Regions from separate parts of the Desemzia sp. FAM 23988 genome, predicted to be linked through region 1. Evidence: predicted binding sites of a transcription regulator. Region 1 holds the regulator's gene; each other region holds the start of a gene.
The links. The regulator CtsR, encoded in region 1, represses protease genes until heat stress. The targets are predictions, from matches to a motif close to TTGGTCAAAAAAGGTCAAANA.
Positions count from the first base shown of each region.

Region 2: a site for CtsR is predicted at 2,599-2,619, ahead of clpB (ATP-dependent chaperone ClpB). Genes of this name have one in related genera too.
Region 3: a site for CtsR is predicted at 2,900-2,920, ahead of clpP (ATP-dependent Clp endopeptidase proteolytic subunit ClpP). Genes of this name have one in related genera too.

Region 1 is NZ_JBGQQS010000010.1:735-5,154, reverse strand. Features, by position in the region: gene ACEN4L_RS07180 (helix-turn-helix domain-containing protein) at 1-267, shown strand, start outside; gene ACEN4L_RS07175 (hypothetical protein) at 318-668, opposite strand; gene ACEN4L_RS07170 (ATP-dependent Clp protease ATP-binding subunit) at 789-3,287, opposite strand; gene ACEN4L_RS07165 (CtsR family transcriptional regulator) at 3,309-3,770, opposite strand; tRNA gene ACEN4L_RS07160 (tRNA-Pro) at 4,246-4,319, opposite strand; tRNA gene ACEN4L_RS07155 (tRNA-Arg) at 4,350-4,420, opposite strand, start outside.
Region 2 is NZ_JBGQQS010000001.1:658-5,077, forward strand. Features, by position in the region: gene clpB (ATP-dependent chaperone ClpB) at 1-2,547, opposite strand, end outside; gene ACEN4L_RS00015 (NADP-dependent oxidoreductase) at 2,719-3,657, shown strand; partial or broken gene ACEN4L_RS00020 (IS3 family transposase) at 3,871-4,308, shown strand.
Region 3 is NZ_JBGQQS010000003.1:131,726-136,145, reverse strand. Features, by position in the region: gene gap (type I glyceraldehyde-3-phosphate dehydrogenase) at 1-82, opposite strand, end outside; gene ACEN4L_RS03175 (sugar-binding transcriptional regulator) at 124-1,161, opposite strand; gene ACEN4L_RS03170 (DsbA family protein) at 1,536-2,078, opposite strand; gene clpP (ATP-dependent Clp endopeptidase proteolytic subunit ClpP) at 2,207-2,806, opposite strand; tRNA gene ACEN4L_RS03160 (tRNA-Arg) at 3,077-3,148, opposite strand; gene ACEN4L_RS03155 (ABC transporter ATP-binding protein) at 3,323-4,420, opposite strand, start outside.

The DNA of each region.
Region 1 (4,420 bases):
GTTGCTTTACATTATTATACGGCGGAAGCTATTTCACAAAGCCCATTGATGCAGCAAATGAAAACTCAGTATGTAATGGATGCCGAACTGAAGGAATTGATCTTAGCAATATGGAAAAGCCAAGGCAACATATCTGTAGCCGCAAAATCCCTTTATATCCACCGCAACACACTGCAATACCGAATCGATCGTTTTCATGAAACAAGCGGTCTATCGTTGCGTAATATGGATGACTTGCTGTTGTGTTATTTATTGACGCTGGACTAAAAAAACCTTCTTGTAAAAGACAATCTTTTACGAGAAGGTTTTTATGCATTTTATTTTTTTACTTTGTCTACAAAGGTATCTTTTTTATCCGATAACAGATCGGTAAATTCTGTTGTCGCTTCTTTCAATTGATGTGTATAATCGCTGACACTTCCGCGTAAATGACTAACTTTATCCACAACGTTGAGTAAGTTGATCACTTCCTCATCAGATAAGTTTTCCACAACTTTCATAGCTTTTTCATTGCCATGCAGTTTATCTTTCACAAAGTATTTCGCTCTTTTGCGGTTAATCATGCTTTCAGCTTTTTCCATTGCTTTATCTGAAGTCACCATGTATGCTGCTCCAATAGCTACAGCAGCTCCAACACCTAATAAAATATTTCTTGTTGTGTTTTTCATAGAAATTCACTTCCCTCTTCGTATTTTTCTCTATTTCATCATATCAGAAATAAATTTCAATCACGAATAAAAACGCCTACCAGAATTTAAAATTCTGATAGACGTTTCTTGTTGGTTAGCTTAATTGACAGAAGCTGTTTCCTTTTCCGCCTTAGCATCTTTTTCTAACTTTTTAGGTTCCCGAACCGTAAAACGGATTGTTCCTTTTTGAGCACCAATAGTGATGTTGTCCCCAATTTTCACTCTTCCGCTCAACAACTCTTCACTTAAAAGATCTTCAATTTTCTTTTGAATAGCTCTGCGTAATGGACGTGCACCATATTCAGGATCGAATCCCTCTTTAGAAATCACATCGATGGCAGCTGGTGTGATTTTTGCATGGATGTCCATATCAGCTAATCGTTTGACGATTGTTTGCGACATCAATTTAACGATCTCATTCAATTCAGTTTTCTCTAATGAATGGAAGACGATTGTTTCATCTAAACGGTTGATGAACTCAGGACGAAAAGCATTTTTCAACTCTTCTTTAATGCGTTTTTCCATCATGTTGTGATCATGTTTCGTATCTTTCACAGTAAAACCAACTGATTTTTCATCTCGTAAAGCTGTTGCTCCTAGATTGGAAGTCATGATCATGATTGTGTTTTTGAAGTCTACTTTACGACCTTTTCCATCTGTCAAATGACCATCGTCCAATACTTGCAATAGAATATTAAAGACATCCGGATGAGCTTTCTCTACTTCATCCAGCAAGATAACAGAATAAGGTTTTTGACGGACTTTTTCTGTCAATTGCCCACCTTCATCATATCCTACATAACCTGGAGGAGAACCGACTAATCGACTGGTACTGAATTTTTCCATGTATTCAGACATATCCACACGAATCAACGCTTCTTCATTTCCAAACATCGCTTCACTCAAAGCTTTAGCCAATTCCGTTTTCCCAACTCCAGTAGGTCCTAAGAACATGAATGAACCGATTGGACGATTCGGATCTTTCAAACCACTTCTTGCACGGCGAATCGCTTTTGAGACCGCTACAACGGCTTCATTTTGACCAATGACTCGTTTATGCAGCACATCTTCCATCTTCAATAAACGATCCGATTCTTTTTGTTCCATTTGTTGCACAGGAATACTTGTCCACAATGCCACAACTTCAGCAATATCGTGTTCAGTAACTTCTAGTTCATTTGGCGTTTCTTTCTTCTCTTGTTTTCTCAATAATGTTTCAATTTTTTTACGCTGTTTCATTTCCTGCGTTCGAATAAGACCCGCTTTTTCGAAATCTTGATTTTGAATCGCTGCTTCTTTGTCTTCAATCAATGTTTCCAACTCTTCCATCGCTGCTGCAACTGGCGTTGGTTTTCCAGTAACATCGATACGTACTTTAGAAGCTGCTTCATCTATCAGGTCAATCGCTTTATCCGGCAATTGTCTAGATGTGATATAACGATTAGATAATTTGACCGCTGCATGAATTGCTTCATCCGTAATTTTTACTCCATGATGATCTTCATAACGTGAACGCAGACCATATAAGATTTCTTCTGTTTCATCTTCATTTGGCGGATCAATGTGGATTGGTGCAAAACGTCTCTCCAAAGCCGCATCTTTTTCGATGTGTTTTTGGTATTCGTCTAATGTTGTTGCCCCGATCGTTTGCAATTCTCCACGCGCAAGTGCTGGTTTCAGAATATTCGAAGCGTCAATAGCCCCTTCTGCTCCGCCTGCTCCAATTAACGTATGCAATTCATCAATAAAGAGAATCACTTCTCCATCTTGATAAATCTCCTCAATAATTTTCTTCATGCGCTCTTCAAATTCACCACGGTATTTCGTTCCCGCAACCAATGATCCCATATCCAGCATCATCAAGCGTTTATTTGTAAGAGTAGAAGGTACTTCTCCATCTATGATCCGCTGTGCCAAGCCTTCAGCAATGGCTGTTTTACCTACCCCGGGTTCTCCAACCAATACCGGATTATTTTTAGTTCGACGGCTTAAGATCTGTACGATTCGTTGAACTTCTTTTTGACGGCCTACAACAGGATCCATTTTGCCTTCTTTAGCTTGAGCGGTTAAATCTCTAGCTAATGAATCCAGTGTGGGCGTTCCCGCAGTGGGCTGCTTTGTTGCAGGTCTTTGACGTTTGCTGTTCTTCACTTGGCCTTGTCCGACTTTTTTCAAGACTACTTGACGCGCCTTATTCAAGCTCACATCTAAATTAGCTAAAATTTTAGAAGATAAAATATCTTCTTCACGCAATAAGCCAAGCAGCAAATGCTCTGTCCCGACTAATTTTGCCCCCATGCGTCTAGATTCATCAGTCGCATACGTAATAGCTTGTTTTGCTCGAGGAGAATGAGGTAAAACAGCTTGTTTTGAAATGTATTTCATTGTTCCATATCCCGTAAAATGTTCAATTTCCTCACGAATATCTTGCTCGGTGATTGAAAACTGACGGAGTGTTTTACCTGCAATACCTTCTTGCTCTTTGACAATCCCCAGTAAGATATGCTCAGTACCTACAGAATGATGGCGAAATGCTTTTGCCTCTTCTTGAGCGATCTCTAACACGGCTTGTGCTTTTTCAGTAAATAATTCGTTCATTTTCTCGCCTCCACATTATCATTATTCGTATCTCAAATTGTTCAGGCAAGAATTTAATATACGTGCCCTTACTTCTTTAGCCACTTTAGTTTCCAGTCCCAATACTGTTTTTTCCATTGCAGCCATCAAAATGACGGCTTCTCTTTTACTCAAGAAATCATCGTCATATAACTTTTGTACAATTGCATAAGCATCATTTTGCGAAATACTATTGCCCACTATTTCTATTATTGTATCTAACATCTCAGATTCGTCCAACAATTTAACTTTGATAATCCGAATGTAACCACCACCGCCGCGCTTACTTTCCACTAAATAACCTTTTTGCACAGTGAAACGCGTGTTGATCACATAATTGATTTGAGAAGGAACACAATTAAATAAATCAGCCATTTCGCTACGTCTGATTTCAACTTGATCTGAGTGTCCTAACACCTTTTTCAAATAAGCTTCAATAATATCTGACATATTTTTATTTTCCATGTGCTGTTTGTTATTAAAAACCATTGATGATTGGTGTCTAAGTATCATACACTTTTTCGCTACTCATGCCAACATCAACTTTTTAATAACCCTCCTTTTCTTTCAGCCTTCATATAAGGCCACTTTCCTAACAAAGGTTCTATACTCCTTTGACTAATCCTGACTATTATTATACTGGAAAAAACTCCATTTGAAAAGTCCCACTTCTTAATAGAACCAACGTTTGTCTCACTTCTCTATTGAATAACCTCAAAACGACCACTAGAGTTCTATATAATAGTCATGAGCTGCAGAATACCTGAACCATTCTGATTACTATTGCGCATTTCGAAAGATATACAACCTAGAATCCCACAGCTTACTTTCTCATTCTATAGAAGAAACATGCACTGATTATATCATCCACGTCCTCCATAATACAAAAAAAGCGAGACAGCTGATTGCTTATCTCACTTTTGGATACTCTATTTTATTATCGGGAATACAGGATTCGAACCTGCGACCCCTTGGTCCCAAACCAAGTGCTCTACCAAGCTGAGCTAATTCCCGTATACGTTGGTAAAAACTCTTTAAAAGAGATGCACCCAGCAAGAGTCGAACTTGCAACCGCTTGATTCGTAGTCAAGTACTCTATCCAATTGAGCTATGGG
Region 2 (4,420 bases), on a different contig from region 1:
TCCAGGATAAATTGTTCCTGCAATAATTTGTTTGGCAATCGGCGTTTCTACTTCTTTTGTCAGATACCGTTGCAAAGGCCGCGCTCCATAGGCTGGATCGTACGCTTTTTCAGCGATCCAAGATTGGGCTTCTTCCGTGATATCCAAGCTGATCTCTTGCTGTAGCAACCGTTTTTCTAAGTCTTTAGTCATTTTCAACACGATTTTCTTCACGACTTCAAAATTCAATGGTGCAAATAGAATCGTATCGTCAATCCGATTTAAAAACTCTGGTTTGAAGCTGGCTCTTAGCAAGTTCAACACTTCATCTTTCGTGTGTTGCGCAATTTCGCCTTTTTCATTGGTTCCGTCCAATAGCAAACCTGATCCAATATTGCTGGTCATAATCAAGACGGTATTCTTAAAGTCTACTACGCGACCTTTAGAATCCGTTAATCGTCCATCGTCTAACACTTGCAGTAAGATATTAAACACATCGGGGTGAGCTTTTTCAATTTCATCCAATAAAATAATCGTATACGGACTTCTTCTGACAGCTTCCGTCAATTGCCCACCTTCTTCGTACCCTACATAACCAGGAGGTGCTCCGACTAATCTGGAAACGGTGTGTTTCTCCATATACTCACTCATATCAATACGCACCATATGGTCTTGGGAATCAAACAGGTTTTCAGCCAAAGTTTTAGCCAATTCGGTTTTTCCTACACCGGTTGGTCCCAAGAATAAGAATGAGCCTAATGGTTTATTTGGATTTTGGATACCTGCACGTGCTCGAATAACCGCATCTGTCACACTCTCTACTGCCTCATCCTGGCCAATCACTCTTGATTTCATATTCTCCGCCAAATTCAATAGTTTTTCGCGTTCGCCTTTGACTAATCGATTAACCGGAATACCAGTCAATCTACCGACGACTAAGGCAATTTCTTCTTCCGTAACCGATTCTTGCACTAAACGATTCACATTCGAATCGAGTTGAGCTTGGCTGTCTTCCAACTCTTTCAATTCTTTTTCAAGCGCTGGAATTTCTCCATGACGCAAGACGGCTGCACGTTCTAAATCATAACGTCCTTCAGCATCCTCTAATTCATGGCGTAACTGATCCAATTTTTCTCTTTTATCTCTTAAATGATTTACTTGATTCTTTTCAGCATCCCATTTCAATTGCAATTGACTGGCTTCTTCTTTCAACTCGGCCAGTTCTTCTTGAATGATGTCCAGTCTTCGCTTGCTGGCTTCATCTTGCTCTTTTTTCAAAGCCGCTTCTTCGATTTCCAACTGCATCACACGTCTTCTGACTTGATCCAGTTCAGTAGGCATCGAATTCATTTCCACACGAATGGTTGCGCAAGCTTCATCAACTAAATCAATGGCTTTGTCCGGCAAAAAACGGTCCGTAATGTAGCGATTCGATAAGGTTGCTGCCGCTACAATAGCATTATCGTGGATGTTGACACTGTGATAAATCTCAAAACGTTCTTTTAGTCCACGTAAGATACTAATGGTTTCTTCAACGGTTGGTTCATTAACCAATACTTTTTGGAAACGACGTTCTAACGCTTTATCCGTTTCCACGTATTGACGGTATTCATCTAACGTCGTTGCTCCAATACAATGCAACTCTCCACGAGCCAACATAGGTTTCAGCAAGTTTCCAGCATCCATGCTGCCTTCTGTTTTGCCCGCTCCCACGATGGTGTGAATTTCATCAATGAATAAGATAATTTGTCCATCACTTTTCTTCACTTCTTTTAAAACTGCTTTTAATCGTTCTTCAAATTCGCCTCGGTATTTCGCTCCAGCGATCAAAGCACCCATATCTAAGGAGTAAACGGTTTTATCTTTCAAATTCTCTGGAACATCTCTGCGCACGATGCGTTGCGCTAGTCCTTCTACAATAGCCGTTTTACCTACCCCCGGCTCTCCTATCAAGACAGGATTATTCTTTGTTTTCCGAGATAATATCCGGATCACATTTCGTATTTCTTCATCTCTTCCTATAATAGGATCTTGTTTCCCGCTTTTAACGGCTTCAATCAAATCAGTCCCATATTTTTTCAATGCTTCATAGTTTTCTTCTTGATTTTGTGAAGTCACTCGTTCCCCACCTCTTAGTTCTTCAATTTTAGTGCGCAAGTTTTTTTCTGTCAGCCCTTGAGCCGTTAATTCTTTCGTCAGTGAATGATTTTTAAGTTTCATTAAGGCCAATAAAAAAATCTCCGTAGACACAAACTCATCTTGAAAGGTCTCACTGATTTTATCGGCTTCCGTCATCAAGTTAAACAGATTTTGGCTCATCGATTGCCCATATTGAAGGTTACTTCCTTGAACGACCGATATTTTATCTAATTCCTGATCAATCACTTGTTCAAATTGATCCGTATCGATGCCGACTTGGTCATAAATATTCTTTGCAAAATGATTTGGTGTCAAAAATATTTTCCATAAATGAGCAATGTCAATCTCTTGATGTTGTCTAGTCACAGCGATCTGTTGTGCCTCGCTTAAGGCTTCTTGCATCGTACTTGTTAATTTGTTCAGCTCCATATTTTCCACCACTTTCAGTTGAATGATTTACTATAAGTCTATTTTACTCTTTTGGTCAATAATGGTCAAACATTTTCATTGCTCAAACAAACTATTTTTGGAGATTCTATGACAAGTGTATACTAAATACAAGCGAATAGCTTACGAGAAACTCATAGAAAGGATGTCATTATGAAAGCAATCGTTATCAACCAATACGGTTCTGCTGACGAACTAGTCGAACAAGAGGTACCTCTTCCAGAAATAAACGATGACCAGATATTAATGGAGTTAAAAGCTACTTCCATCAATCCTGTTGATTGGAAAATGCGTGAAGGTTATCTAAAAGAGATGTTGCCTTATAAATTTCCAATCATTTTAGGCTGGGATGTAGCGGGGATCGTAAAAAAAGTTGGAAATCAGGTGACCGCTTTCCAACCAGGAGATAAAGTGTTTGCACGGCCTAAAACCAACCCAACCGGTACTTATGCAGAATATGTAGCTGTTGAGGAGGATTTGGTGTGTTCTCTTCCAGAAAACAGTTCTTTTGATGAAGCTGCAGCCATTCCGCTCACAGGCCAAACAGCTTGGGTAGCGTTAGTAGAGATTGCACACATCAAAAAAGGCGACCGTGTCCTAATTCATGGAGGTTCTGGTGGTGTTGGCCATTTAGCGATCCAGATCGCCAAACATTTCGGCGCTTATGTAGCCGCAACCGCTAGTGGAAAAAATGAAGCTTTTGTTCAATCGATGGGTGCGGATGAGTTCATTAATTATAAAGAACAAGACTTTGAAACCTTATTGAGTGATTACGACATCGTACTAGATACGCAAGGTGGAGAAACACAAGAAAAGAGTTTTTCGGTGCTGAAACGCGGCGGCACATTAGTCTCTATTGCTGCTCCGCCGGATGAAGAAAAAGCTGCTGAAAAAGGCATTAAGACTGGCTATTTCTTCTTAGAACCAGATGGAGAAAGATTGCAGGAATTAGCTGAACTAATGAAAAATGACGAATTGAAAGTCACCATTGGTAAGACTGTTCCTTTTACTGAGGAAGGTCTGCGTGAAGCTCATAGAGTTAGTGAAGAACACGGAGTGGTTGGAAAAATCGTGGTTCAGATAGGCAAATAAAAATCGTCAGAGTTATTCTGATTAGGGCATAAGAACCCCCGCTGAAGAATTTTCGAAATGAAAATTCTTCAGCGGGGGTTCTTTAATGGCTCAAAAGTATTATTTTAATAATGGTTCCATTCACTAATCTGTTGGCGTGCTTAATTACGATATATACTCTGATACAAAATCTTGAACTTTTTTCTGATACTCTCCTTTGTTCTGTTCATAGGTTATTTATCGACCATTAAAGACGGTACGACAAAAGAGGTGCTATCTCATTATGTGTCTGATAACCTAAAACTGGATATTTCTTTAAATACTGTTGATTTATGAATAAGCGCCCACGGCGCAACGCTACACGCAGATGCCTTTATCCATTCAGACCAAGGTGTCCATTACACTAGTCCAAAATTTCATAAAAAGTTGGCAGCTAATCAGTTAGGGCAGTCCATGTCTAGAAGAGGTAATTGTTGGGATAACGCTCCACAAGAGTCGTTCTTTGGGCATTTGAAAGATGAAATGAAGTATAAAGAGTGTACAAATTTAAAAGGATTGCGAGCAATTGTAGATAATTACATTGACTATTATAATAATGAACGCGGACAATGGAATCTAAAAAAATTGCCCCCTGCTCAATACAGGAAGCAGTTTTTTATGGATGTTGCATAAGGTCTCTTTTTTTTAATGTCCTTGACATAGGGTCCATTTCAAAATGATGAAGAAACTTTTATGGGTTCTTTTTCAAGACGGTAACTTTAGTGACATGGTTGATGAGGTAAAC
Region 3 (4,420 bases), on a different contig from region 1:
CAATACCTTCTAATTCTTGAATACGACGGAATGCTAGACGACCAATACGTCCGAAACCATTAATACCTACTTTTACTGACATAACAAGATTTCCTCCTTTAGAAAATCGAAAATTTATTTATTTTAAAGGGTAATCCCTTTTAAAATCTGGTTTGCAGCACCTTCATCAGTGATTAGCCAAGTTTGCGAGGGTGCGTTTTTCATATAAGCTTTGATCGCTTCAGCTTTCGATTCTCCAGCCGCCACAATAATCGCACTAGGTACGGTCGTTAACTTGCTGGATTGCATACCGATGCGTGGGATTTTATACACCACTTCACCTTCAGCATTGTAAAATTCTCCGAAAGATTCAGCAACTGCTGCTTTTTCTTTAAGAAGCGCGAGTGTCTCATCATCAAGTCCTCGTCGCTTTGCCATATGTCCTGCGTCTCCTATACTATAGATTACACAATTTGCCAGTTTTATCAAATCTAACGTCTTCTTCACGCTGGGTTCTTGCAATAAAAACTCATACGTTTCTTTGCCGACTTGTTCTGGTACATACAGAGCTTGATTTTTGCCTCCTGTGACTTCAGCAAGTCTTGCACTGATTGAGTTTGCTTGTATATCTACAGACTCTCCCAGCCCGCCTCTCGCAGGCACAAAAAACAATTCTCGATTTTTAGAAAGACTTTCATCAATGCGGTTGGCTACTGCCGCCATTGTTGTTCCACCCATCACGGCAATAATATTTTTGCCTTCTGGTAATAGAAAATCCAATGTTTCAAAAGTCGCTCTACTCAAATCAGCAATAACCTTTGACTGACTGTCAAGGTCACCTGACACAATAACGCATTGCTCAATTTGGAAGTAAATCGCTAGATTTTTTTCCTTATCGCGCATGCCTAATTTTTGTCCCATTAAGTGATCTAGTGATCGATACGTTTCTTCTCCATAAGGAGTAAGCAACATTCCTGATTTTGTAGAAAGTAAAAGACGTTGTTTTTTCAACACTTCCACTTCCGTACGTAAACTTCTTTCAGATATACTTATTTTGTCAGCGAGCACTCGTCTTCCGATTGGTCCTAACAAATAGATATTCCTCAAAATTCGGTGTCTCTCTTTTAGAGTGTCTATTACGTCAGGAGCTACTTTTTCTATAACAGACAAAACCTCTTCCATGAGCCACCTCTTTCTAAGCGGGTCGTTTTTCGTCCACGTCAGCCGTTTAGCGACCCTCTATATCAAAAAAAACAAAGAGATTAAAATGCATAAAGACATTTGATTTTAAATCATGCTCTTCATTCTACATTTTACAGAACTTCCCTCGTCTGTTTTATCTCTTACAGTTGTATTCTACCAATTCTTGGGACAACATGCAACCTATTAATTCAAGAATCTCTCATTACTGAGTTAATTCGATATGGGTAGTCCTTTTGAAAAACCTTAGACATAAAGAAGCGGTTTTTACCACTTCATTCTTTATGTCCAGGAGTGTAAAAAGAACCGTTTCTCAGTCCTTTTTGACAAATGTGTTACTTATTTACGGCTGAGTTTCAAGAGTTCTTTTTGGCGTATTCTAAATCAATCAACTCTTTTAATTCCACAGGAGTGATATGCTCATCGAAGACATGGTCTCCAATGAATACGGATGGAACAAATACTACATTAGCATCGTCAGCTTCCTGAATGATGCCATTGATTTCAATTTCATTAGGTTGGTGAGTCAATCCGCGTTTTTCAACCACATATTCTGCCACTTGATCTAAATCGGCTAGATTTCCCCATTCATCTTGATGAGCAAGAAAGTAATCTATTTCAATCAATGCATCTTCCGGATTTTTGTAGTCCAGATAATGATGAACGACATTCCCTTTTTTCAAACTGGGTTTTTCTTTATCAAATAATTTAATGATGCGTTGGACTTTTCCTTCGTGCACATAGTCAGTCAATACATCTTTAGAATCAACATACCATTTTTTGCAGTACGGGCAACGCAAATTAATAAATTCGATCACTTTAACTGGTGCACTTTCTTTACCAATTTTAAATCCATAAGTTGTATTGACTTTATCTGCTTTGATCTTGCTAATATCCATCATATTACCTCCTATTAGTGATACTTAATAGTATACTTGGAATCCGCGCAAATGAAAAACATTCTTTTTACAATGGAAAAGGAGACCACTCTCCAATTTAATGGAAAAGGTCTCCTTTGTTCACTAATCTATTTACCTGGTAGTTCTGCGTTATTTTCCATTACTTCATCGATCAGACCATATGCTTTTGCATCTTCTGCAGACATATAGTTATCACGATCTGTATCACGTTCAATAACTTCAATGGGTTGTCCAGTTCTGTCAGATAAAATTTTATTTAAACGTTCACGTGTTTTTAAGATGTGGCGAGCAGCAATTTCAATTTCAGTTGCTTGTCCTTGTGCTCCGCCTAATGGTTGGTGAATCATAATTTCTGCATTCGGCAATGCAAAACGTTTGCCTTTTGCTCCAGCTGTTAATAGGAAACTTCCCATTGAAGCAGCCATTCCCATTGCAATCGTTTGAACATCAGATTTAATAAAGTTCATCGTGTCATAAATAGCAAAGCCGGCTGTCACACTACCACCAGGAGAGTTGATGTAAATATAGATATCTTTCTCTGGGTCTTGTGCATCTAAAAAGAGCAATTGTGCAATAACTGAATTAGCTACATCGTCATCAATTTGTCCGCTTAACATGATAATACGGTCTTTTAATAAACGTGAGTAAATATCGTAGGCGCGTTCACCTCTTGATGATTGTTCAATAACTGTAGGTACTAAGTTCATGAAGTATTCCTCCTCTAATTTGTTTCCTAATGATTGTATCATACTCATTCTAAAGAATCAGTTTCAATGAGTTTCTACCCTTATTTTACTCTTTTGGTCAATAAAGGTCAAACTTTTTATTGTCTTTTTGTTTTATTTCTCACTTTTTTTATATCTGTTTTTGATTATACAGGTAAAAGGAGCCAGGATAAAACCCTGACCCCTTTATCAATGTATATTAGAGCGGATTAATTCGTACTCTCTAGACGTGTTGCTCCACGCTCTTTTTAATGTCTCCTGAGGGAATCGAACCCCCATCTCAAGAACCGGAATCTTACGTGATATCCATTACACTAAGGAGACAGGATGACAACTACTTAATATTATCTAATATCAGCCTAAAACACAAGCCAAAATTTGCAAATAGGCTCATATTTCGCTCAAACAAGTTTCTTTAATTCTAATTTCAACTCTGAGTACCATAGAGAAAAAGCCGCTCTCTATAAATAGAAAGCGACTCAAAGTAGATTAAACAGTCTAATTATTTTCTTGGAAAGTTTGAAGTTGGTACATATCATGATAAACCCCTTGTTGATCAATCAATGATTCATGATTTCCTTCTTCAATAATTTCTCCATGTCGTAACACATAGATTTTATCTGCATCTCGAATTGTCGATAAGCGATGGGCAATAATAATGGTTGTACGGCCGCGACGCATATTTTCTAACCCTTTTTGGATTTTCTTTTCTGTTTCGGTATCGATATTTGCGGTAGCTTCATCTAAAATCAATATTTTAGGGTTTCGCAAAATGGTACGGGCAAAACTGATCAATTGTTTTTCACCTGTTGAGAATGTAGCTCCACCTTCAATAACTTTTGCGTGGTAACCACCATCGAGTTCTTCAATAAAGCTGTCTGCATTTACAAACTCAGCGGCTTGACGGATCTCTTCATCAGAATAATTCCCATGCAGCCGGATATTGTCAGCAATATCGCCATAAAACATAAAACTATCTTGTAAAACCAATCCCATTTGTTCACGTAATTTTTCAATCGGAATATCCCGGATGGATTGTCCATCTATCAGCACATCACCTTTAGCGTATTCATAAAAACGCATCAGCACATTAATGATAGAACTCTTTCCTGAACCAGTTTGTCCGACTAAAGCAATAGTTTGACCAGGTTCTGCCGAAATTGAGATATCTTGGAGAACTTCTTTTTCTTGGTCATAAGAAAAGGATAGACCCTGAATAGCAATTTTCCCTTCGGTAACCCTGCCAGTTGCGTCCTCTTCTGCACTGGGGGCCATATCATCACGATCTAATAAACTGACTACCCGTGCTCCTGAAACTAATCCATCTTGAAAAATACTTAAACTATCCAGCATATTTCCAATAGGATGGAAGAACGATTTAGCATATGACGTAAATGCATAAACAATCCCAATATCTACTGCTATACCTTGCAAATGACGCAATCCAAAGATCCACAATACAACAAACAATGCAATAGCTTCAATCAAATTAATGGCCGGCATCAATAACAAAGCATTCATTTTAAACATATTGTTTCTCGCGGCTACATATTGTTGATTTACATCATCAAATTCATTTTTTACTCGTTCTTCTTG